Regions from separate parts of the Desulfosporosinus youngiae DSM 17734 genome, predicted to be linked through region 1. Evidence: riboswitches for the same ligand, from Rfam matches in the RefSeq annotation. Region 1 holds a riboswitch; each other region holds the start of a gene.

Region 1 (5,455 bases):
CGTTGGGAACCCCCATCGACGGCACTCACCACGGAAGACCAGGGCAGAGGCGTCACTGCGATTCGGGAAATGTCCGGCGGAACCTCTACCACATTGCCTGCGGCATCCGTAACAGTACGGACAGCGGGCTGTTCCGGCCCGGATGCCTGATCAGCCTGCCGGCCTCCGGCGGCACCACAGCCTGTAAGCAATAGGGACAACACCAATATGGAAGCTAGTAAACCGGTAAAGAATCGTTTCATCGTTTTTTCTCCTTCCTCTCTTTTCCCAATTTAGATGCAAAATACTGATAACCTTCTTCCCCGATTAAATCTATCGAGGACCTAGCATAAAGGTTGCCGCTCAGGGCGGGGTAGGGTACAGAAATGAACAAGGGCCGTGCTCCCCAGCTCTGAGCCAGTCTTTCATAAAGGGGGTCGGCAATCAAAATATCCGCACTGCACACCAGCCCTTTGATCTCCTCCGGGTTTTGGAAATGCACAATGGGTTGACCAAACTGATCCTCTTCAAAACCCCTGGCCCGGCCCCCCAAACCATAAACAGCTACCCTGCTGCCGGCATAGGCAAAGTCTTCAAATAAGCATTGCTGAATTCCTAAACCGGTGAGAGGTTCGCTGATGATTAAAATGCGGGGAACATCCCCGTAAGCTTCGGAAACCTCGTAAGCTTCGGAAACCTCGGAAGCCTCGGAAGCCTCAGAAGCTCCTGGGGCGGCTGCCGCCTGTTCTCCCCCCATGATCCTGGCGGGAGCTTTCCCCTCTTCAGATATTAATTCCAATAACCGGTTCATCCCCCTGCGACCAATGGGCAAATGGGTAAACCATGACGTTCCAAAGGTTTCTTTCAGCCATCCTGCCAGGGCTTCCCCAGTGGATGAAACACACCAGCATAAGGAAGCTGCTGCCGCCTGCCGCACGGATTCTATGCCGCCGTCCCCTAAAAAGAAAACCGAAAAACCCAATTCCTCAATCTTGTCAACGGCCCCTTGCAGATGGCTCCGGGATACAGGCTCCATGGCCGAGCAGCCTGCCAGCAGAATCTGCCTGCTCTCCCGCTTGCGGGAATCGAGGAAGGTCTTACCCAGGATCAACAGAGCCCTTTCCATCCCCACAGCATAAGTCTCAAACCCGTTGCAGGGGAAGCACAAAAAAGGATACTCAGGACTGGAAAGCTCTTGCTTAAGCCACTCAAAGTCACAGCCCGTAATGTAGGGCACGGGCGTGCTTACCAAGGCGCGCCCTATTCGCCCCTGCTCGGGGGGCGATTCCCGCATCAGCTCCACCAGCTTCCCCTCGGAGCCCAGTACGGCGTGAATATCATTATAGCTTGTGTAAGAAAAACAAGGCGGTCGCTCGCTGGGTTCATCCATCTGTAAGCCGGTTCTGCATCCGCCGGGTGTATAGAGAATCAGTTCGCAATTCCAATCCTGGAGCATACTGACAACCCCGGCAAAATCCCCTGCGAGGGGAGGCAGGAAAAAGGCTTTTTCCCCATGAAGATGACTCAGCTCACCTGCCGGGCCGGGCATCTCATCTTCAAGCTCCTGATATAAGATCTGAAGCCGTTTGACAGCGGGCATTTTTCGTTTTTCTAAAGGGCCGCGGCAAAAGATCTTTACCGGGATACCCGCCGGATTCTCCAGCCCTGCCAGAAGCTCCTCAAAATCCACCAGCATGAGAATATCAGCACAAGTCCCATACACCAAAATCCCTCTGACAGTCTGTTCCCCCAGTACCCGGTCCAGGCGCTCCCGGACTTTCGTCCGGAAATTCCCCAGGGCATATTCCCGGGTTGTAAGGCAGCACAGATGCAATTGCTCCAAAGCCTGTAAGCGCATGGCCAGGAAATACAAATGGCGCAGACAGGCTGCCGGTCCAATGGCGACCACCGCCACATCGGAACGTTTGAATAAAGTGGCGGAGGCCGTCCCCTCATCCGTCTCCTGAGTACAGGCACAGAGGGCAAGGGTTGTTTTCATTCCTTCACCTCCTCATCCTGCAGCAGCTTGAGAATGCCGGCTCCCACTGCATCCATGTCCTGGGGACAGAGTGGCGTCGGCACAGATGCTTGCCCAGACTCCGCCATTTGCCGCCCCAGCTCTAAAAACACCTGGGCAGCAGTGCCGCCGGGGAAGGCCTTCAGCACCGTTTGGCGCTGAAGCTCCGCCAGACGAATTTCCGGAGATTGTCCCATAGCCGCTATGTAAGGGGAATTGGTTTTTCGGCAAAACTCCTGGACCACTGCCCTTTCCTTGGCACTGCCTAGGCGGTTGTGCAGTATACCTCCCAGCAGAGGCTTCTCCCTATTCGAATAGCGCTTTACGCTTTTGAGAATATTATTGGCCGCATAAAGGGACATAAAATCGGCTGAAGTCACGATATAAACCGTATCCACATGCTTTTTGCGCATGGGTACGGAAAAGCCCCCGCACACAACATCTCCCAGCACATCATACAGGATGATATCCCAGTCCTGGTCATACACACCCAGACGGGTCAGCTCTTCCAGTGTAGTGGAAATGCCAAGGCCGGCGCAGCCGATTCCAGCTTCCGGCCCTCCTGATTCCACACAAGAAACCCCAAAATCACCGGTATGGAGAAGATCTTGTATTCCTATCTTTTCCGAACCCTCCAATGTTTCCAGAACAGAAGGAATGGTTTCACGAGTCAGATTACGGGTGGAATCCGCCTTAGGGTCACAGCCAATCAATAGCACTTTCAAGCCGCTGCTTGCCAAAGCGGCTGCTAAATTTGAGGCAATAGTTGATTTACCTATTCCGCCTTTACCATAGAGGGCGATTCTTCGACAAATATGTGAAATAGTATTGACCCCCATTTCTTAGAACCCGGCTTGCCGGGTCCTTATATTTCATGCCGCACAAAAGGCGAAGCCGCTGGCTGACTTATGCTTCCTGACAGTATAAAAAGAACCCGCTTGTCCTCGAAAGGTCAAACAGGTTCTCCCAATTGTTATACAACAAATAAAAGCTCACCCAATGACACGTCAGGCAACACTATAAATCAAAACCTGTTTAAGTATCCTGGCTTAGATTCATAGCCTTGCAGACGACTTCCCGGATCGTAATCCAGTGTCACAATTGTTAAAAAACAATCTCTGCTGCAAGCTCCTCATCACAGTGGCGGCACCGCATCGGAATTACACCGATTTCCATAAAGCAGATTCTAAATTCTATATACAATTATTTTTCCTAATTGTAGCATAGCCTACTATACAACACAATCTGACAACCTTCTGTATTTTAGATTGGCAGCCATCGATCATTTCGATAGCAGGAAGTCAGCATCCCCTAAAATGTCATCCTTCCTCATTTAAGCCCTCTTTGGGGATGGAATGGTTGTGGTAGATGCGATTAGGCCAAATAATGTTTTTTGAGTCTTTAAATAAAGGACTGAATTCAATATTTTTTAATCTATTTAACTCGAATTCGAATGTTGTCCATATTTCTTCACAGAATATAATGTCGAAGGTATCATAATCTTCGTATTCAATTTTTTTATATCCATTATTTAAGAGTAGGCTTTCGATTTCTCCTTTAGTTTTATTTATTAGTTTTTTCTTAAACATTTTCACATCAGGATTATGCACTTCTATAGAATATAGTTTTAAGTCTTCCTCTTTATCAAATTTAGTTTTTATTAATTTATCATAAAAGTAGTAAACAATTCCCTTGTCTTTTTCTGTCTCACTAGTTTTGTCAGGTTTTCCTAAAATATCCTCAACTTCTTTTTGTGACATTCCAAATACTAAACAATCTAACCCAATTCCAATCTTAATTTCCATAACGTTACCTCCAATGTGTCTCACCTTTACTCTTCTTTTGATCATCTTTAAAGATACAAACGATACCGTACTAGCCTTCGGCTTTAATCATTTCACCACCAACAATCATAAGCGGTCACAGCAAAATTGTTTTTCTATAATTTTCTTTATATATAATCTAACAGTTTTGCTTTGCCAATTATTCTTGAAGCATTTTGAATATCTAAATTCATTCCTATCTTAATAACAGATTGAATAGCTTCATAAGCTTCATTTTCTATTGTAGGAAATTTTACGGATACAACATACATATTTTCATATATATACTTCTCATATACACAATCACTTTCTACCATTCCAGAAAACAATAACCCCTCACCGAAATTAAATGCTGGTCTTAGAGTAATATTTGTACGTATTCCATCGTTTATCGAAAAACTTCCATTTGGACGAAAAAATATTATCTCTGCCCTAATTATTAGCATAGTTTCTTTCACCTCATTAGATAATCGATGAAACTTGTCGTTTCGCGAAGGTACCTGGAACCCATGCGGAACGACAAAAAATGACAACTCATTAGCAGGTTCCGGCGAGTAGTATCTTCTTAATGAGCGAAAGATACCATGAATTGTATTATAATGAGTTGGGATGTGTATAATCATATTGTTTTGTTGGAATCATGAAAGGCAGGGAAGATCTTTTTCTGCTATGCTGTGGGTACCTGAATAAGGAAGGAAGATTGCCTTGATCGACGTACATAATATGACCAAAAACTATGGCAAGTTAAAGGCTAACGATAACATCAATCTTTCGGTGTCGGCCGGGGAGCTTGCCGTTCTTCTGGGTCCCAACGGCGCGGGGAAATCCACATTAATAAAATCCGTATGCGGGCTGCTGCGGTATAAGGGTTCCATCACTATCGAAGGGCATGAAAATCATACGGTGGAAGCGAAGCGGCTCTTGGGGTATGTGCCGGAATTCCCCGTACTCTACCCGATGCTGACGGTGGGCGAACACTTGGAGTTTATTGCCAAGGCGTACCGGCTGGAAAGCTGGGAGGAAAGAGCGCAGGAACTGCTCCGCCGTTTTGAACTGGATGATAAGAAGCTGAAGTTGGGCAAAGAGCTTTCCAAGGGAATGCAGCAAAAGGTCAGTGTCTGCTGTGCGCTTTTGCCGGAACCCAAGGCCGTTATTTTTGATGAACCGCTGGTCGGGCTTGATCCTCATGGCATTCGTGAGCTGAAAAACCTGATTGCCCGGCTTCGGGACAGCGGCTGCGCCCTGATTGTGAGCACCCATATGATTGAAAGCATGGAAGACAATTGGGACGTGACCTATATTATGGTCAAGGGCAAAATAGAGCGGGTGGTCCGCCGTGGGGATATAGCAGGTCAAAGCCTGGAGGATGTCTATTTTGCAATCACGGAAGGACAGCTTCAAGGGGGTGCACAATGAGCAGCCTGGTGTTCCTGTTGGTGAAAAGCGCCAAAAACAGTTTTTTTGAGTTATTGCGCAAGCCGGCAAAGCTGATTATGTGGATTGTATTCATTGCCATGATTGTGGGGCTCATAGTTCTTTCGCTGTTCACCACCCGGGAAGCGGACAGTTTCCAGGATATAATCTGGCTAAAGGGTATTCTTTTTTTTCTCATTCTGCTTTTTGTCGGGATCGCGGT
Region 2 (5,455 bases), 2.7 Mb from region 1:
CTTCAAAATAATATAAGTCATCACCTAAAGAAGTGATGACTTATATCAGAGAAGAGACAGTCTTCAAACTTATTTATTTCCGGGTTCGTAAAAAGCACATTCGGCCTCACGATCCATTAAGCTGGATGTAACACTTAATGTCTCTAGCTGACAGTGTCCATCCTCGTTATGATTACATTGGGTTGCAGAACATACAACATTGGTCATGACTATTTCCACCTTTCTAGCAACATTAAGGCTATAGTTCCCGAATTATAGTTTTTAATGCATGATCCATGTCAAAATAGGTAATTCGGGGGGTTTGCGTGAATACGAACTAACTTGCAAGCCTTCGTTTTTCGCGCTATAATGTAGTATCTTTATTGTGCGGCTAGTTTCATAGATGATTATCGAAGTACTGGCGAATACTGGGCGTCATTGTGTTCGTTTTGTTATTTCGCGTCTTTTTGTTGCTTTATTTTATCTTCGAAGAAACCACGGGGGACCCCGTAGCTATATAGGCACAAGAGATAGAAAAAATAGGAGGTGGATTTAGATTGCCAAAAGAACACAAACTGCAAATTATTCCCTTGGGCGGGCTTGGTGAAATTGGAAAGAACATGACAGTGATTCGCTATGATAATCAAATGGTCGTTGTGGATGCCGGATTAGCCTTTCCGGATGAAGACATGCTCGGAATTGATATTGTAATACCGGATTACACTTACTTAATTGAACACAAGGAAATGCTTTTAGGCATATTGCTCACTCATGGACATGAAGATCATATCGGTGCATTGCCATATTTGCTGAGAGATGTGGATGTGCCCGTTTTTGGAACTCGTTTGACTTTGGGTATCATACAATCCAAGATGAAAGAAAATAACTTACCCAATATCCAAGCAACCGTTGTACAGCCACGGGATGTCATTAAGCTCGGAGTTTTTCGCATTGAATTTATTCGTGTCAACCATAGTATACCGGATTCGGTATCAATCGCTATCCATTCCCCTCTAGGCACGATTGTTGTGACAGGGGACTTTAAATTAGATCATACGCCTGTTTCAGGAGAAATACTAGACATTCATAAGTTCTCTGAACTAGGAGATAAAGGAGTCTTGTGTTTACTTTCAGACAGTACAAATGTAGAAAGAGCGGGATTTACGCCTTCAGAGAGTCATGTTGGAGAAATGATTGATGAAGCGTTTCGTAACGCTAAGGATCGTGTCATTCTCGCTAGTTTTGCTTCAAACGTCTACCGGCTCCAGCAGGCTATCACTGCGGCTGTAAATACAAACCGTAAAGTTGCGGTTGTAGGACGGAGTATGGTGAACATAGTAGGGATTGCCGAGGAATTAGGATATCTGGATATTCCCGAGGGAACCTTAATGGATATCGATGAAATAATCGGCTTACCAGGAAATCAAATCTGTATTTTAACGACAGGAAGTCAGGGTGAACCAATGTCTGCCTTGACTAGAATGGCGAACCACGACCATCGGCATGTAGCGATTCAGCCGGGAGACACTGTGATTATTTCCGCCAGCCCCATCCCGGGTAATGAAAAATCTGTAGCAAAAACGGTGGATCAATTATTCAAGCTGGGTGCCAATGTGATTTATGAATCAGCGGAAGGAATGCACGTATCCGGACATGCGAGCCAAGAAGAGCAAAAGTTAATGCTAAGTATGGTCCGTCCACAGTATTTTATGCCGGTCCATGGGGAGTACCGTATGTTGATTAAACATGCGCAATTAGCAGAGCAGCTTGGTATCCCCAGAGAGAATATTTTTATCACTGAAAATGGTGGGGTCGTTGAGTTTACACGACATGGTGCCGCTTTAGGCAGCAAGGTTATGGCCGGCAAGGTCTTGATCGATGGCTTAGGGATCGGGGATGTCGGGAATATTGTGCTGCGGGATCGTAAGCAACTCTCCCAAGACGGAATTTTAATTGTTGTTATGACAATAAGCCGTGCGAGCGGGGCGATTGTGGCAGGGCCGGACGTAGTCACGCGGGGGTTTGTTTATGTTCGTGAGTCGGAGACCATGCTAGATGAGGCTAAACAAAAAATCAAGCAGACCATGGCTCGTTGCCGAGAGAATCGTATTACGGAATGGGCTGTCTTAAAAAACCAGATCCGTGAGGTTTTAAGTAAGCACTTTTACGAAAAAACCCGCCGCAGGCCTGTGATCTTACCGATTATTCAAGAGGTTGAATAGTTGCTAAATTGGGAAAACTTGTGCTTGACTAGGAAGAACATTCATGTTAAGTTTATAAAAAGTAAATACTTCGAGCCAGTAATTTTTCTGTGTAAGAAAAATTCGACAGGGAAGCCGGTGTGAATCCGGCGCGGTCCCGCCACTGTAAATGGGGAGCTTATTGCCATATCCACTGAGGAAACTTGGGAAGGAGGCAATGGGCGAAGAACCTAAGCCAGGAGACCTGACTGCTCGTCTGCTTTAACTCACGATGGATGGGTGGCAGGGTTTTTGTCGATTAAGCCCTCCATATCGTGGAGGGCTTTAACTGTTTATAACATAAATAGTGGTTTCCTGAGGGAAACCGACCTGCGGGTAGATGTCTTGTTCAAGCGGGATCTGCTTCAAAATGCGAGTGCGACTTGAAAGTGGAAAAGACCGTATAGTTCGAGGCAACCAGTACATTACTGTCTAAAGACAGTAATGTACTGGTTGCCTCGTTATTTTTAGAAAGGAGAGGTGGAAAAGAGTATAGTGGCAGGTAAAGCTTATCTGGGCAGTTTGCTAAATTCTTAATTTTTATTGGTGTCTAACATAAAAAGGAGTTGTTGATATGAAAGGTCTTCCTAAGATAAAAAATATCGGTTTACTGATGATCTATGTTATGGCTGTATACATCTTCTTCCCGGATAACGCTTATGGTATGCATATCATGGAGGGATTCTTACCGTTTAACTGGGCCGCCTTCTGGTGGATCGCTATGATACCTTTTGTTATTGCAGGAGTACGCTCCATTAAAAAAACACTGGCACTCCATCCGAATTTGAAGATGCTGCTTGGGATGGCAGGGGCATTTGCTTTTGTTCTATCCGCTTTAAAGATTCCGTCAGTTACCGGCAGCTGCTCTCACCCTACAGGTGTCGGCTTAGGCGCCATTCTATTTGGACCTGCGGCTATGACCGTTTTAGGAATGATAGTCTTAATCTTCCAGGCTCTTTTGCTGGCCCATGGGGGAATAACGACCTTAGGAGCAAACACCTTTTCAATGGGAATAGTAGGCCCTTTTGTCTCATATGGTGTTTACAAAGGCCTGAAAAAACTGGGGGCACCCCAATGGCTCTCGATCTTTACGGCAGCAAGCTTAGGAAATTTAATGACCTACGTAACAACCTCCATTCAGTTAGGTCTTGCGTTTCCGGCGGCTTCAGGTGGAGTGAGTGCCGCTATCCTTAAATTCATGGGCATTTTTGCAGTCACTCAGGTTCCTTTAGCGATTAGCGAAGGTCTGCTTACGGTAATGGTGTTTAATATTCTCATGGTTTATAGCCAAAAGGACTTGCAGGTTTTAACCGCATTTACAGGCAAGGCCGTATCTTCCATTAAACGGGGGGTTAAAGCATGAAACTCTTTACCAAGAACATGATAATTCTATTATTTGTAGTCTTATTAGCAGTCGTCCCTCTTTTTGTAGCAAAGGATGCAGAATTTGGCGGTGCCGATGGTGAGGCATCAGAAGCGATCACGGAGCTTAACGCTGACTATACCCCTTGGTTTGAATCATTTTGGGAACCGCCCAGCGGTGAAATTGAATCCTTATTGTTTGCTTTGCAGGCTGCGATCGGGAGTGGATTTGTCTTTTATTATATTGGGCTGTCAAAGGGTAAACATAGTTTGAGTAAGAGGGATTAAACGCTCACCCTTCGGAAAAAACTTTATTGCAATTGTGACTATGATTATAGGTATTATTCTATGTCAGAACGGTGTTCTACGGAGAAATCAAGGTGCCCGACCCCGAAATACCCCGTTGATCTTATAAATTATCTTGTTATAATAATAATCGGGATTCCCCTGATCGTTTTAAATTTGCTTTGGAGGTAATGCGTTTGTCTAAGTGCATACTAGAAGTAGTTAATTTAGAGTATTCCTATCCAGACGGTACAAATGCTTTACGCAAAGTTAATTTACCGATTATAAAGGGTGAAAAGTTAGCTATTTTGGGTTCAAACGGGGCGGGAAAATCCACCTTATTTATGCAATTGAACGGAACATATCGTCCGGATTCAGGGTGTATTAAATATCGGGGAGAGGAGATTTCCTACAAAAACAAAGCGTTAATAGAATTACGCAAAAACGTAGGAATAGTCTTCCAAGATCCTGATAGTCAATTATTTTCCGCCAGTGTTTATCAGGACATCTCCTTTGGTCCGCTCAATCTCGGACTTTCAGAAGAAAAAGTCATTGAGAGAGTTGAACGGGCTCTGGTAGATACAGAGACTAAAGACCTTCAGGATAAGCCTACGCATTTATTAAGCTATGGGCAGAAAAAACGTGTTTCGATTGCGGGGGTTCTGGCTATGGAGCCGGAAGTCATTATTTTTGATGAACCAACCGCCGGAATGGACCCTCGTCACTCACAAGAGTTCATGCAGCTTTTGGATAAGTTAAGTGATCAAGGCAAGACTATGATTCTATCGACTCATGATGTCGATCTGGCATATAGCTGGGCAGATAGGTTAGTCATTATGTACCGTGGGGAGATCATTGCTCAAGGATTACCCGGCGAATTATTTTTGCAGCCGGAAATTGTGCAGCGTGCCGATTTGACAATTCCCTGGCTGATTGAGACACATATTGAGTTGGTCAAAAAAGGATGGCTGCTTCCTTCGGCCCCTTTGCCGAAATCAAAAGAGGATCTGTTTAAAACTATTGCGATTAAAAGCGGTCAGCAAACAGCATAGAGTGAGGTAGCCATGATTTTACTTTTAGGAGAAACGGCCGCGGCACGTGAGATTAGTGAATATCTCAATAGCAGAAGGTATGAGCTGACACGGATGCAAACCTGGAGTGAAAAGGCTTCGCTGCATTTACCCTCATTGGTCATTGATGCCAGTCCTCCTTCCAGCAGTGTGAAGTTTGCCCATCTGCGCCAATGGTGTGAAGAGCAGGATATTCCTTATCTTCGCTTAGAAAGACCTGAGACAATCGTTCCTGTCAGCCCCTTAATATATTCAGTGAATAATTGGGAGGAAGCACTGATCCAATTGGAAGACCGCGTAGGTACTTTGTATCAAGAAAAAGGACGGCTGGTAACAGTTTTTGTTACGACCGGAAGTCACCAATTGGAAAGCATCGTCCGAAGTCCTTTTGCTCGATTGGCCCGTATCGTTGTCAGGGTTCTGCCGGAGGGCCGTTTGGTTCAGAAATGCCAGAATATGGGTATATCGCCTAGGAATATCATTGCTATGCAAGGACAATTTTCTAAAGAGGTCAATAAA
Region 3 (5,455 bases), 140 kb from region 1:
CCTTTATACAGATAGCCAATGTGTGAGGGCAGAGTATCCAGGATTCTACCGTAAAGCAATTGAGAAACTTGCAAGAGAGCAACGTAAGTTAGCAAAGTGTACCAAGGGAAGCAACAACCGACGTAAGCAAAGGGTCAGAGTTGCCAAGGTGCATGAAAAGGTTGCCAATTGCAGAAAGGATTTCCTCCATAAGAGGTCAAGAGAATTAGTGGATAGCTATGATGCAATAGTGATCGAAGACTTGAATATGAAAGAAATGAGCCAATGTCTGAATTTCGGAAAATCAGTCAGTGACAATGCTTGGGGAATGTTCACGACATTCCTAAAATACAAGCTAGAGAATGAAGGAAAATTATTAGTCAAAGTTAATAAATGGTTTCCTTCCTCCAAAACCTGTCATTACTGCGGTGGGATTAACAAGGAGTTGGAACTTTCCGATAAAGAGTGGATTTGTTCCTCCTGTGGATGCACCGTTGATCGAGACTATAATGCTTCTAAAAATATCAGAGATGAAGGGTTGAGACTACTTGCCTTGATAGCATAAGATAGCACCCAAAGAACCGTAGGGATTACGGGGTTAGCCTGTTGATACTCCTAGCAATAGCTAGGTTGAGCAGGAAGCACCCACCTCTTAGGTGGTGTGTAGTTCACTGAGGCACACTATGAATCAAGGACGTGGAAAACGAACTACCGCGGTTCATTGGCGATTCATACAAGTAAAAAGATAGATCGTCAATTTTGTAGCCATAAGACCGTCCAGGATTTGCTCGACAGATACGGATTAACCCCCAAAAATCTGCCGACAGGTGCAATTATTGGTGTATGCAACTTGGTAAATTGTTTAAGGGTAATAGAAGACAATCAAGAGAGTGCAGTCTTGGAAGATGGGCGCATCGTCTCGGGGAATGATTATTTTTTAGGGAATTATAAAGTAGGAAATTACGCTTGGGAAGTGAGCGTCAAATAGCCCCCACCTAACGGACTGAAAAGCTGCGGCAACTGCTCGCCGAGTAGGCTCTATGACACCGAATACAACGAATTTGCTTTATGCAAGTTCGACGTTCACCACCTTCTTCGACTATGTAGCTCTCGTATTTCCCTTACTTATGAAATTTACCGCATCCGCTTTTTTGTGGCAATCGTGCTAAAAAACCTCCTCTGTATTAAGCTTTATACTAAGTGGTTTGTATTTCTTTTTTAGTTTTTCGGATTCATGGCGTACGTATATTGATTTCTTCTATATCCTTGATCGGGAAAAGTGTGGTAGACCTGGGGGCCGGCCGCCGGACCAATGGCTATGGAGGATTTAGTGAATCCCTGAAAGGCCACTTTGATTCTCCTGATCTTGGGAAGGTTTTGCTTTTTGTTAAATCTGGAGCATCGCCTACCTTATGGATTGAACGGGAGAGCCAAGAAGATATTTATCTTAGTTTTAAGGATGGGGAAAAAACGAAGTCTCTGTATCAGGAATTGAAAGGAGTAGTTCCCGTTAGTTTGATTTATAGTATCACTAATCATAATCAGGTTCAAAGGAATGGGCTTTGTTTTAGGTTTAGGGATTCTGAAGAAGGTAATTCTGAAGAATTCTAAAGATTCGCCAAAATAGATTGAAATTGGACAAGAAATTTCTTATTATATCTATAATTTCATATGGGGATGAGTGCGATTTTTCATAGGAAAAATCTTAAGGGAAGTCAGTCGAAGCTGACGCGGTGCCCGCCACTGTAGAAGGAAGTTAACTCACCATAATGTCACTGGAAAGCTATATCCGGGAAGACGGGAGTTAATGAGGAACTTAAGCCAGGAGACCTGCTCATGTCCCAGATTCGAGATAACCTACGGGATGTTAGGGAGGTGGATAGTGTGTTCAGAACACTATTATTAAACACAGGATAGAACCCCTTTCCGTTTGGAAAAGGGTTTTTTGTTTTTTAATGATTCTGAAGAATTCTAAAGATTAGCTGAAAGAAATTGAAATTGGACAAGAGGTTTTTATAGTTAGAGGCAGCTAACTTACTTGAGCAGACCTAAATTGCCGGGAGGAATAGGAGTTTACCCGATCATCGGCAAAGGTGCAGGTAAGTACTTAAACAATTTTTATGGAGGTCGAAAAGATGAACAAGCCCAAGTTATATTTGCTTCGGAAGCGGTTCGCCCCCCTGCTGATTCTTCTGGTTGTCGTTCTTTTGGCTGGTCTGCCCGGGTGCGGTCCCTCCCCGACGACTGCAAAGGCGCCGGAGGAAGGGAAGAAGGACGAACTGGTCCTGGCTGTGGGAATGGCCGATTATGGGATGTTCGATCCTAAAAAGACATGGGGTGCCATCGGGCAAATCCGGCTAACCCACAGTTCGCTGCTTAAGCCCACGAAGGACTTAACCTTTGTCGGCGATCTTGCCAAATCCTTTGAGACGAGTAAAGACGGATATACCTGGACCTTTAAAATCCGCAATGATGCGAAATTTTCCAACGGTGACCCGGTTACTATAGAGGATGTCCTGTTTACCTATGAAATGCTGAAGGAGGACGGAATCGCCTTTGACCTTTCCTTTGTCGATAAAATTGAGATTAACGGTAGTGACACCATTATTTTCACCTTGAAAGAAGCGCGTTCCACATTTGTCAGCCAGCTTTCTGAAATCGGCATTGTGCCCAAACATAGTTACGATGACAACTATTCAAAAAATCCAATTGGCTCCGGACCCTATCAGGTAACGCAGTATGATAATGGCGAACAGATCATTATGGACTATAATCCCTATTGGTACGGTGACGAGCCCCAATTTAAGAAACTCACCTTCCTGCTGCTGGGGGAAGATGCCGCTTTTGCAGCGGCGAAGGCCGGACAAGTTGATATTTGTTACATTCCCCCTAAATTTGCGGGACAGACCCTCCAAGGAATGACCTTACATGTTCTGGAGAGCGTTGATTCCAGAGGCGTTACCCTTCCGGTTCTGCCCAGCGGCGAAACCGGGTACATTAACAGCAACGAAGTCAAAGTCGGCCATGACATTACCTCTTACCTGGCCATCCGTCAGGCGCTGAACATCGGGTTAAGCCGTCAGGGAATTATTGATATCACCATGAACGGATACGGAAAAGCCGCCTACTCTATTGTTGACGGCACACCCTGGTTTAATGAAAAAACGGTCATTGAGGACGGCCGGGTTGAAGATGCTAAACAATTGCTGGCAGAGGCCGGATGGGTGGATACCAACGGAGATGGCATTGTCGAGAAGGATGGGCTGAAAGCGGAATTTGCTTTGTATTTTCCTTCCAGTGACCAGCTGCGCGGCGACATCGCCTTGGCTGTTGCCGATCAAGCCCTTGGCCTGGGGATCAAGATCAATATCACCGGCGCCACCTGGGATGAAATATTTGTTCAGGGCAAGGCCAATGCTTGCTTGTGGGGGGGAGGCCGGCTTCATCCCCATCAATTGTATACCATGTATTCTTCGAAGGTATTTAATCACGGTTATAATAATTTGACTCACTATATAAATCCTGCGGTGGACGATTATCTGGACAAAGCCATGCATGCCTCTACCCAGGAAGAAGCCAATAAGTATTGGAAGCTGGCCCAATGGGATGGGAAAACCGGTTTCAGCCCCCTTGGTGACGTTCCCATCGTTTGGCTGGCCCGGGTCGACCATTTGTACCTGGTGAATGATAAGGTGGATATCGGCAACCAGCTCATGCATACCCATGGCTATGAATTTGGGCTGTTTGGCAATATCACTGAGTGGTCCAGCAAGGAATAACACTGGATACCCGATCAGAACAGGTGCGTCTAAAACGCTTGACCAAAGCATTGGCGTTTTGAACGCACCTGTTTGAACAGGATCCCTATCGACAACAGGAGGTGCCGTGTTCATGTCTCAAAAAATCCTCATGCGCTTTCTGCGCATGATTACGCTGATGTTGGGCTTATCCATCCTGACATTTTGGTTAATCCATTTGTCTCCTATTGACCCTGTTAATGCCTATGCGGTAAGTGATACTTCGATGTCACAGGAACAACTGGAAAAACTGAAGGAATACTGGGGGGTTGACAAATCTCCTGTGGAACAATATTTTTCCTGGGCAGGTGCTTTGCTGCACGGCGATTTTGGCATGTCCAAGCTGTATAGAGTCCCCGTTATGGACATTATTAAAAGCAGGGCTATGACCTCCTTCGCCCTCATGGGCACAGCATGGCTGCTGTCCGGTGTTTTCGGTTATATACTGGGAGCGGTGGCCGCCATCAAACGGGGCAAGCTGCTGGACCGTTTCATTAAATGGTACAGTTATGTTCTGGTTTCTATTCCCACCTTTTTGCTGGCTTTAATTTTACTGCTGGTTTTTGCAGTCTGGTTGGAAATGTTTCCAATCGGCTTGACAAAACCCATTGGCTTAGTGGATGCCGACGTTACCTGGGCGGACCGCCTCCGCCATTTCATTCTCCCTGCCTTGACTTTAAGCCTTTTAGGCGTTGCCAATATCGCCATGCATACCAGGGAAAAAATGATCGATATCCTCAATACGGAATACGTTACCTTTGCCAGAGCACGAGGAGAAACAACCTGGGAAATTTTTAAAAACCATGGTTTCCGCAACTCCATTATCCCGGCTATTTCCATTCAGTTTGCTTATTTCAGTGAATTATTCGGCGGTTCCGTTTTGGCGGAGCAGGTATTTGCTTACCCGGGATTGGGCAGCACCCTGACCACCGCCGGCTTAAAAGGAGATCTTCCTCTGCTGCTGGGAATTATTTTAATTGCTTCCGTGTTTGTGTTTGTTGGCAATTTTATTGCGGACATCTTAAATACCATTGTCGACCCGCGGATTAAAAGGGGGGATATAAGATGCTAGAGCAATTAGGAAGGAAAGAGGATGTTCTTCTTGACACAGGAAAAACAGGCAATGCCCGCAAAAAGATCCTTTGGATGATTGGCTTTTCCGTCTGCCTGATCGGTTTTATCCTTATTCTCAGCTTTATTTTAAGCAATGACAATCTTCGTGTAAACAATACCAGCAAGAATCTTATGCCAAGCTTGCAACATTTGTTTGGCACGGATTGGCTGGGCCGGGATATGTTTACCCGAACGATGAAAGGGCTGCGGCTGTCCCTGGCCGTTGGAATTTTTGCTACGGTCATCAGTGTTGCTGTGGCCACCCTTCTCGGAACTGCGGCAGCCATATTCGGTAAAAAAATAGATGAAGTGATTTCCTGGCTCATTGACCTCTTCATCGGTATGCCTCACCTGATCTTCATGATTTTAATCTGTTATATCGTGGGCGGGGGGATACGGGGCATCGTCATCGGCGTAGCCATGACCCACTGGACCTCACTGGCCAGGGTGGTACGGGCCGAAGTCCTGCAGATAAAAAGTGCGGAATACATCCAACTATCCCAAAGCTATGGTAAGTCTGCCTGGTATATTGCCAGAAAACATGTCATGCCTTCTGTGTTTCCACA
Region 4 (5,455 bases), 1.0 Mb from region 1:
CTTCTTTCCTACCTCTCTTGATTCCCAGGTCTTCGGGAGTAAAGGAGTACTTGAGGATACTTCCGTCTTCTTTTAATTCGGCAATAAAAGTTTCTCCCAAATTGGAGGCTTCATCCATGCCTAAGGTACCGTCTTCAGTCACTCCATGAACTACCAGGGCCTTTTTGTAGCCAATCTCCTTCATGACCCGGGCCACGGGTTCCAGCATTTCTTTGGCATACACCCCGCGCACCCCGTATTGGGGCAGGGCCGGGTTGGCCAGAGAGGCAGCGATGTTAAGGACCGTGCCGAAAGAAATTTGCGCCAGAATTCTGCCTAAAGCCTGGGGATGAACCTGGGGACTCATGCCATTAAAAATACCAATTCCTGCTTTTTCAATGCTTTTTTTGACTATTTCCGGATGGCATTCCACATCCACACCCAGTTCTTCCAGAATGTCAATCGTGCCGCAATAGGAGGTAATAGCCCTGGAGCCGTGTTTTGCCATTCTGATTCCATTGGCTGCGGCAATAATTGAAGCAGCCGTGCTGATATTAAAGGTTTTAAATGAGTCCATTCCGGTACCGGAATTGTCCACTAAAGGCAGCTCTGTTTCAGGATTCACCTTGACTGTATCCAGTTCATAGATAGCCTCCCAGCTTCCCGCAATCTCCTCAGCCGTTTCACCTTTGGCCGCCAGAGCAGCCAGAAAGGCGCCTTGATTCATAGGCGAGGGCTCATTGCGGAGGATTTCTGAAAACACGGCTTTGGCTTCCTTCCTGGTGATGTTTTGGGACTGAATGAGCCTGGTTATGACGGACCCGAATTCTTTAGCTTTTTCTGCACACATAAGCATTTCCTCCTTAAAACTCAACAATGATGGATGTTTCAGACATCCTGCGCACCATTTCCAAACCACTTCCCACTTCATCTAAAGGAAGTTTGCGGCTGATCATAGTTTTCACCCTGACCTTATCTTCCGCAATCAGCGCCAGGGCTTTTCTGTTATGAGACAAAGAGCAGCCATAAGCTCCCAAAACCAACAGCTCTTTGTAGTGGATAGTATTCAAGTCAAAGCCTGGGACTGTATTGCCTATTAAACCACTGAAAAAGCCCAGGCGTCCTCTTTTGGCTAAAGCATTCAGGCCCTGACTAAAAGCTTCCAGACCCGGACAACAGGGAATTGCCGCATCCACTCCCGCCCCCTTGGTCAGCGCCATGATTTCTTTAACTAAATCCTTTTCTTTGACGTTGATCACACAGTCAATAGGCAATTTCTCCGCCTGCTTGATTCTCCTTTCGTTAATCTCGGCTACTATAATTTTCCTGACACCATTGGCTCGGGCTAATTTAGCATTTAAAATCCCCAAAGGCCCTGCCCCGATAATAAGCAGCGAGTCCTCATCTGAGACATTTAAAGAGCTTTGCATGTTAACTGAACAGGCCAAAGGCTCAGTGAGGGCAGCTTCTGCAAAGGAAACATGATCGGGTATCCTTTGCAGTACGCCGTTTTTAACCCCCCTGGCCGGAACTAATAAATACTCGGCGAAGCCGCCATTCAGATGAAAGCCAATAATCTTCATCGAATCGCAGAGATTATCCTGACCTCTCAAACAATAACTGCAGGTACCGCAGGGTATTCCGGGAGCTACCTGAACCCTGTCCCCCAGGGAGACCTGACTGACACCCGGACCCTTGGCAGCCACAATCCCGGCAATTTCGTGTCCCAGAATCCGCGGGACCTTTAAATCTTTTTGCCCCTGAGTTAAGCATTTCAGATCCGTGCGGCAGATTCCGCAGGCCTGGGTCCGGATGAGGACTTCCCCCTCTCCGCATTGAGGAGTATCCACCTCTGTCAGGGTCAACGTTTCAATAGCTTCCAGTACAGCCGCTCTCATTTTGATCCTCCTTTTTTAAAAACAAAAAAATCCACACTACTCATAGCGTGGATTTTCCATCATCCTCACAGAACCTTTTTCTCGTTAAAGGCCTCTCTTATCTCAGGCAGGTCTCCTGACTCAGGTTCATCGCCCTTATGTCCCTTCCCCCAAAACCGGAGTGGTTGTTGACATCGGCTTACCTTTACAGTGGCGGGCCCGTCCGGGACTTGCACCCGGTTCCCTATTCTCCCTTTAGCAGGGCACCTAAGACAATCTATTCTTAATAATTACTATTATATCCGCAAAATGGATGGCGTCAAGGGGGTTAATCTTTTAGGCGCTTAACTTCTTCTTCCTTCATACCTGTTGCTTGAGCTATCATTGAGACCTCCATACCCAGATCCAGAAGCTTCTTCGCAACTTCCACCTTTCCCTCTGCTTTGCCTTCCGCTTTTCCTTCTGCCTTGCCTTTATTCTTCGCTGACTCTATCCTCGTCAGCTGGTCATGCAGCTCGGTTTCTCTGGCCTCGTACAGCATTCTTGCCTTTTCATCTTTACTGATGATCTGCAAAATGTCATAAGCTTTTTTAATGTCTTTATTCTTTTCAGCCAACATCTCTATCACTCCTTTTGATTTGGCATCCAAAAATTCCATCCATTCAATGACCTTATCATTCTCACCTCTTGGAATCTCTTTATCTGCCAGTTTTATGATCTCCAGAAAGTGTACCTCTAATATGTCGGTCAACTTGTATCCTGCTTCGTCCTCAATTAAATGATAGCTGGAGTGCAACTTCTGAAGCGGGGTGCATCTGAAATCGACAATATTAATGGTGATACATTTTTTTAACTTGGCATAGGTATCTCCCGGCTTTATTTGGCCTGTGTACATCTTCGACCAGTAGAACATGGTTCTTTCAGGCATAAATTCTGTCGGCAATATTTGAATTAAAAGGAATAGCATTCTTCACCGAAGCGGTGGTCACTCACTCAGTTGGAACTTGCGACAAATTGTTCTGCCTGGGGATCGTAACGATACAACTCAACCGACTTGGCAACTCTATCCGGATTGGTAATATCCTCCTCCGGTTTAGCGTATTCATGGTTCATTGTCGAATAGATCAATAACTGATTATCCATGGACAGATTAAGAGAACCCACAGTTCTGCGATAAGGCAGCTGGACGAACTCCATCTTCTCTGCTAATCCGGACCAGATTTCTTTGTAGCCGTCCTTAGTATAACTGATAAGATGAAAATAGTTTTCCTGATAACCCGTCCCCCCATGACCCGAAACAAAGGCAATCATTTGCTTTCCTCCCCAGCCGCCATAGACCTGCAGCCCGTATACCGGCTGGTGCAAGGAATAGACTTCCTTATAATTGCCTTCAGCGAACTCATAGAGCAGGAAATACCCTTCCACACGATCCAAGGTTACATAAGCGGCTATTTGGGGTCCGGCGGAATTCTTCATATTAACCTGGGCCAAAGTGATAGCTTCTCTTGGCAGCTCCAACTCATTTTCAGCATCCAAATCAAATTTAGCCAGCAATGACTGATATAACCAGTCCGGTACAAATTCGGCTGAATTTTGTCCCCCTTTGGAATTTATGACTGAGCTGATATCCTCACCCGGCTTATTCCCCTCTTTGCCCGGATTACCTGGATTATTGCTGTTATTGCAGCCACTTAAGAAAAAAACAGCCAGAACAATGCTTAGGAATATCACTTTCTTCACATTTCCACCCTCTTCCTCCGCCACTCTTAGCGGCAACCGCCTGTTTCCTTCCCAAACCTCAACTAACGCTTTCTTAAATTTTCCTCATAGGCTTCCACCAATTCCTCTTTGGCCTTTTCGAGAAATTCACTGACATAAGCCGGCAGCTCTTCCGACCAAGGGCACTTTTCTCCTCTAAGAGGAAAATTTGCCATTTCAATTCTACGCAGGAACTTTTCTCAAGGCCGGTCACATTGACAGAGATAGCTTCCAATCTAACTTTCGGGCAGCATCACTTTACTGCCTCTTTCAGTAAATCTAAATGGAAATTTATACACTACTCACTATAAATTGTATAAATTTCAAACAATAAGTCAACAGAAATAAAATGCTTTTACTGCCAACAGTTACAACTATAAGTGATATAGGTCTCCTTTTGGGACACCAAAAAGAAGTACTGCTTGTCTCCTCAAATTCGGATTCGAATCCGAATTTGAGGAGACAAGCTCTCCTGCTCCGGCTTCCGCGCAGTAGTTGATAGCCAGGGGATACTCCTTTGACAAAATCGTTTCCGGTCATTATCACATTTTTGCCGCTTTAGTTCCAGATAAGGCCATGAGGGATGATTTTCATAAGGCAGATATCGTCCCCGCTTTTTATGCTTTTCAATAGTTCTACATCGACCATGCACCCAAAGGCTTTTTCAAAAAGGACTTTACTGTACCCTGTCGTACACTGGCACCAGGTTTTTGTTTTTAATTTGTCCACGTCAGCAAGCATGGGGCAGGGGCAAAATAAAAACTGCAGCAATAGTTGGCCGTTTTCACAAAACAGGCCCGCAGCCTTGGCCTTGTCAGAAGCAGCAAATTCTTCCATGTTTGACGCGGCGGTTTTCAGTTCATTCAAAAGGGCCAGCTTCTCGTCCATTCCGTAACCGCACTGGCAGTTCATCCGGATCTGTTTTGTCCTTTCTTGGTCAAATTTGTCTTCCAATCGGCACATCGTGGATTTTACCCAATCGGCATTAGTTTCACCTTTTGCTGTTCCATCTTTCCCGTATACAATTTCGGCTGCCGTCCCGGCCTCGCTCTGCTTCCTGACGGCCTCAAAAATGATTTGCTCCTGAATTTTTCTTACATCAAACATTTCCATACCTCCATACGTTTTCTTCGCTAAAATAAAACAGACCTTTCTCCAAGAGAAGCTCCGTGCCCGGATTGCTCTCATTATAGAGAAAAGTCTGTTTCATTACTTCTGAATTCTTGCTCTAATTTATTTAACCGGGATACATAAATCCATGCTTACATATTCGCTGTTTCCGTCGATCTTTTGATAGATGTTCAAGCCGTATCGCTTATCCATGATATAGCCGCTCTCGGGCAGCCAGATGCTGAATACCCCCTGTACCGAGCAGAATATGTCACGTATTTTTCCTTCATAATGATAAATTGCGAACTTGCCGCCTTTTATCGTTGTTATATTTTCTGGTGCCCAGAACTCATCCGCCGTCATGCAAATATCGCATATACAATTGTCCAGGCCGGTGATCGCAGGATCGTCGTAAAACCTCTCAATAAACAGCGTTTCAGCTTTAATGTAATCTCTATATTTGTGCATAAAACGCGGCCATTTTTCTTTCAGCTCGATATAGGTTCCGATAACCCTTTCGTAAATAACTAAGAAATTTTCAAGTTGCTTTATTTTGATCTTACCGGCATAGTCTTTAAATGTGTCGAATTCTGAAAGGCCTTCCGGATAGAAAGGATTTGCCATATCCGTAACGTTTGTTGATTTGCGAAATTCTGCCGGGGAAACGTTATGATGCTTTTTGAATGCGGAGCTGTAATTGGATGAGCTGTACCCATAATCCAATCCGATAT

The links. A riboswitch is a leader RNA that binds a small molecule or an ion and turns the genes downstream of it on or off. The one in region 1 is predicted to bind cobalamin.
Region 2: it holds a riboswitch for cobalamin, as region 1 does, so the genes downstream of both, DESYODRAFT_RS20980 (energy-coupling factor ABC transporter permease) here and DESYODRAFT_RS08580 (nucleotide-binding protein) in region 1, are expected to answer to the same signal.
Region 3: it holds a riboswitch for cobalamin, as region 1 does, so the genes downstream of both, DESYODRAFT_RS09180 (ABC transporter substrate-binding protein) here and DESYODRAFT_RS08580 (nucleotide-binding protein) in region 1, are expected to answer to the same signal.
Region 4: it holds a riboswitch for cobalamin, as region 1 does, so the genes downstream of both, DESYODRAFT_RS13200 (zinc-dependent dehydrogenase) here and DESYODRAFT_RS08580 (nucleotide-binding protein) in region 1, are expected to answer to the same signal.

What each region holds. Positions count from the first base shown of each region.
Region 1 is NZ_CM001441.1:1,823,634-1,829,088, reverse strand. Features, by position in the region: gene DESYODRAFT_RS08590 (ABC transporter substrate-binding protein) at 1-242, opposite strand, end outside; gene DESYODRAFT_RS08585 (nitrogenase component 1) at 239-1,978, opposite strand; gene DESYODRAFT_RS08580 (nucleotide-binding protein) at 1,975-2,835, opposite strand; cobalamin riboswitch at 3,036-3,170, opposite strand; gene DESYODRAFT_RS08575 (hypothetical protein) at 3,316-3,801, opposite strand; gene DESYODRAFT_RS08570 (hypothetical protein) at 3,948-4,265, opposite strand; gene DESYODRAFT_RS08565 (ABC transporter ATP-binding protein) at 4,525-5,235, shown strand; gene DESYODRAFT_RS08560 (putative ABC exporter domain-containing protein) at 5,232-5,455, shown strand, end outside.
Region 2 is NZ_CM001441.1:4,544,203-4,549,657, reverse strand. Features, by position in the region: gene DESYODRAFT_RS27645 (DUF1540 domain-containing protein) at 70-207, opposite strand; gene DESYODRAFT_RS20985 (ribonuclease J) at 537-2,201, shown strand; cobalamin riboswitch at 2,265-2,446, shown strand; gene DESYODRAFT_RS20980 (energy-coupling factor ABC transporter permease) at 2,794-3,582, shown strand; gene DESYODRAFT_RS20975 (energy-coupling factor ABC transporter substrate-binding protein) at 3,579-3,869, shown strand; gene DESYODRAFT_RS20970 (energy-coupling factor ABC transporter ATP-binding protein) at 4,064-4,918, shown strand; gene DESYODRAFT_RS20965 (precorrin-6A/cobalt-precorrin-6A reductase) at 4,931-5,455, shown strand, end outside.
Region 3 is NZ_CM001441.1:1,964,013-1,969,467, forward strand. Features, by position in the region: gene DESYODRAFT_RS09170 (RNA-guided endonuclease TnpB family protein) at 1-544, shown strand, start outside; gene DESYODRAFT_RS09175 (hypothetical protein) at 1,228-1,590, shown strand; cobalamin riboswitch at 1,642-1,831, shown strand; gene DESYODRAFT_RS09180 (ABC transporter substrate-binding protein) at 2,115-3,758, shown strand; gene DESYODRAFT_RS09185 (ABC transporter permease) at 3,871-4,848, shown strand; gene DESYODRAFT_RS09190 (ABC transporter permease) at 4,842-5,455, shown strand, end outside.
Region 4 is NZ_CM001441.1:2,854,275-2,859,729, reverse strand. Features, by position in the region: gene trpD (anthranilate phosphoribosyltransferase) at 1-829, opposite strand, end outside; gene DESYODRAFT_RS13200 (zinc-dependent dehydrogenase) at 843-1,877, opposite strand; cobalamin riboswitch at 1,966-2,142, opposite strand; gene DESYODRAFT_RS13195 (Rpn family recombination-promoting nuclease/putative transposase) at 2,185-2,823, opposite strand; gene DESYODRAFT_RS13190 (hypothetical protein) at 2,850-3,596, opposite strand; gene DESYODRAFT_RS29550 (hypothetical protein) at 3,659-3,790, opposite strand; gene DESYODRAFT_RS13185 (DUF6144 family protein) at 4,173-4,721, opposite strand; gene DESYODRAFT_RS13180 (AraC family transcriptional regulator) at 4,848-5,455, opposite strand, start outside.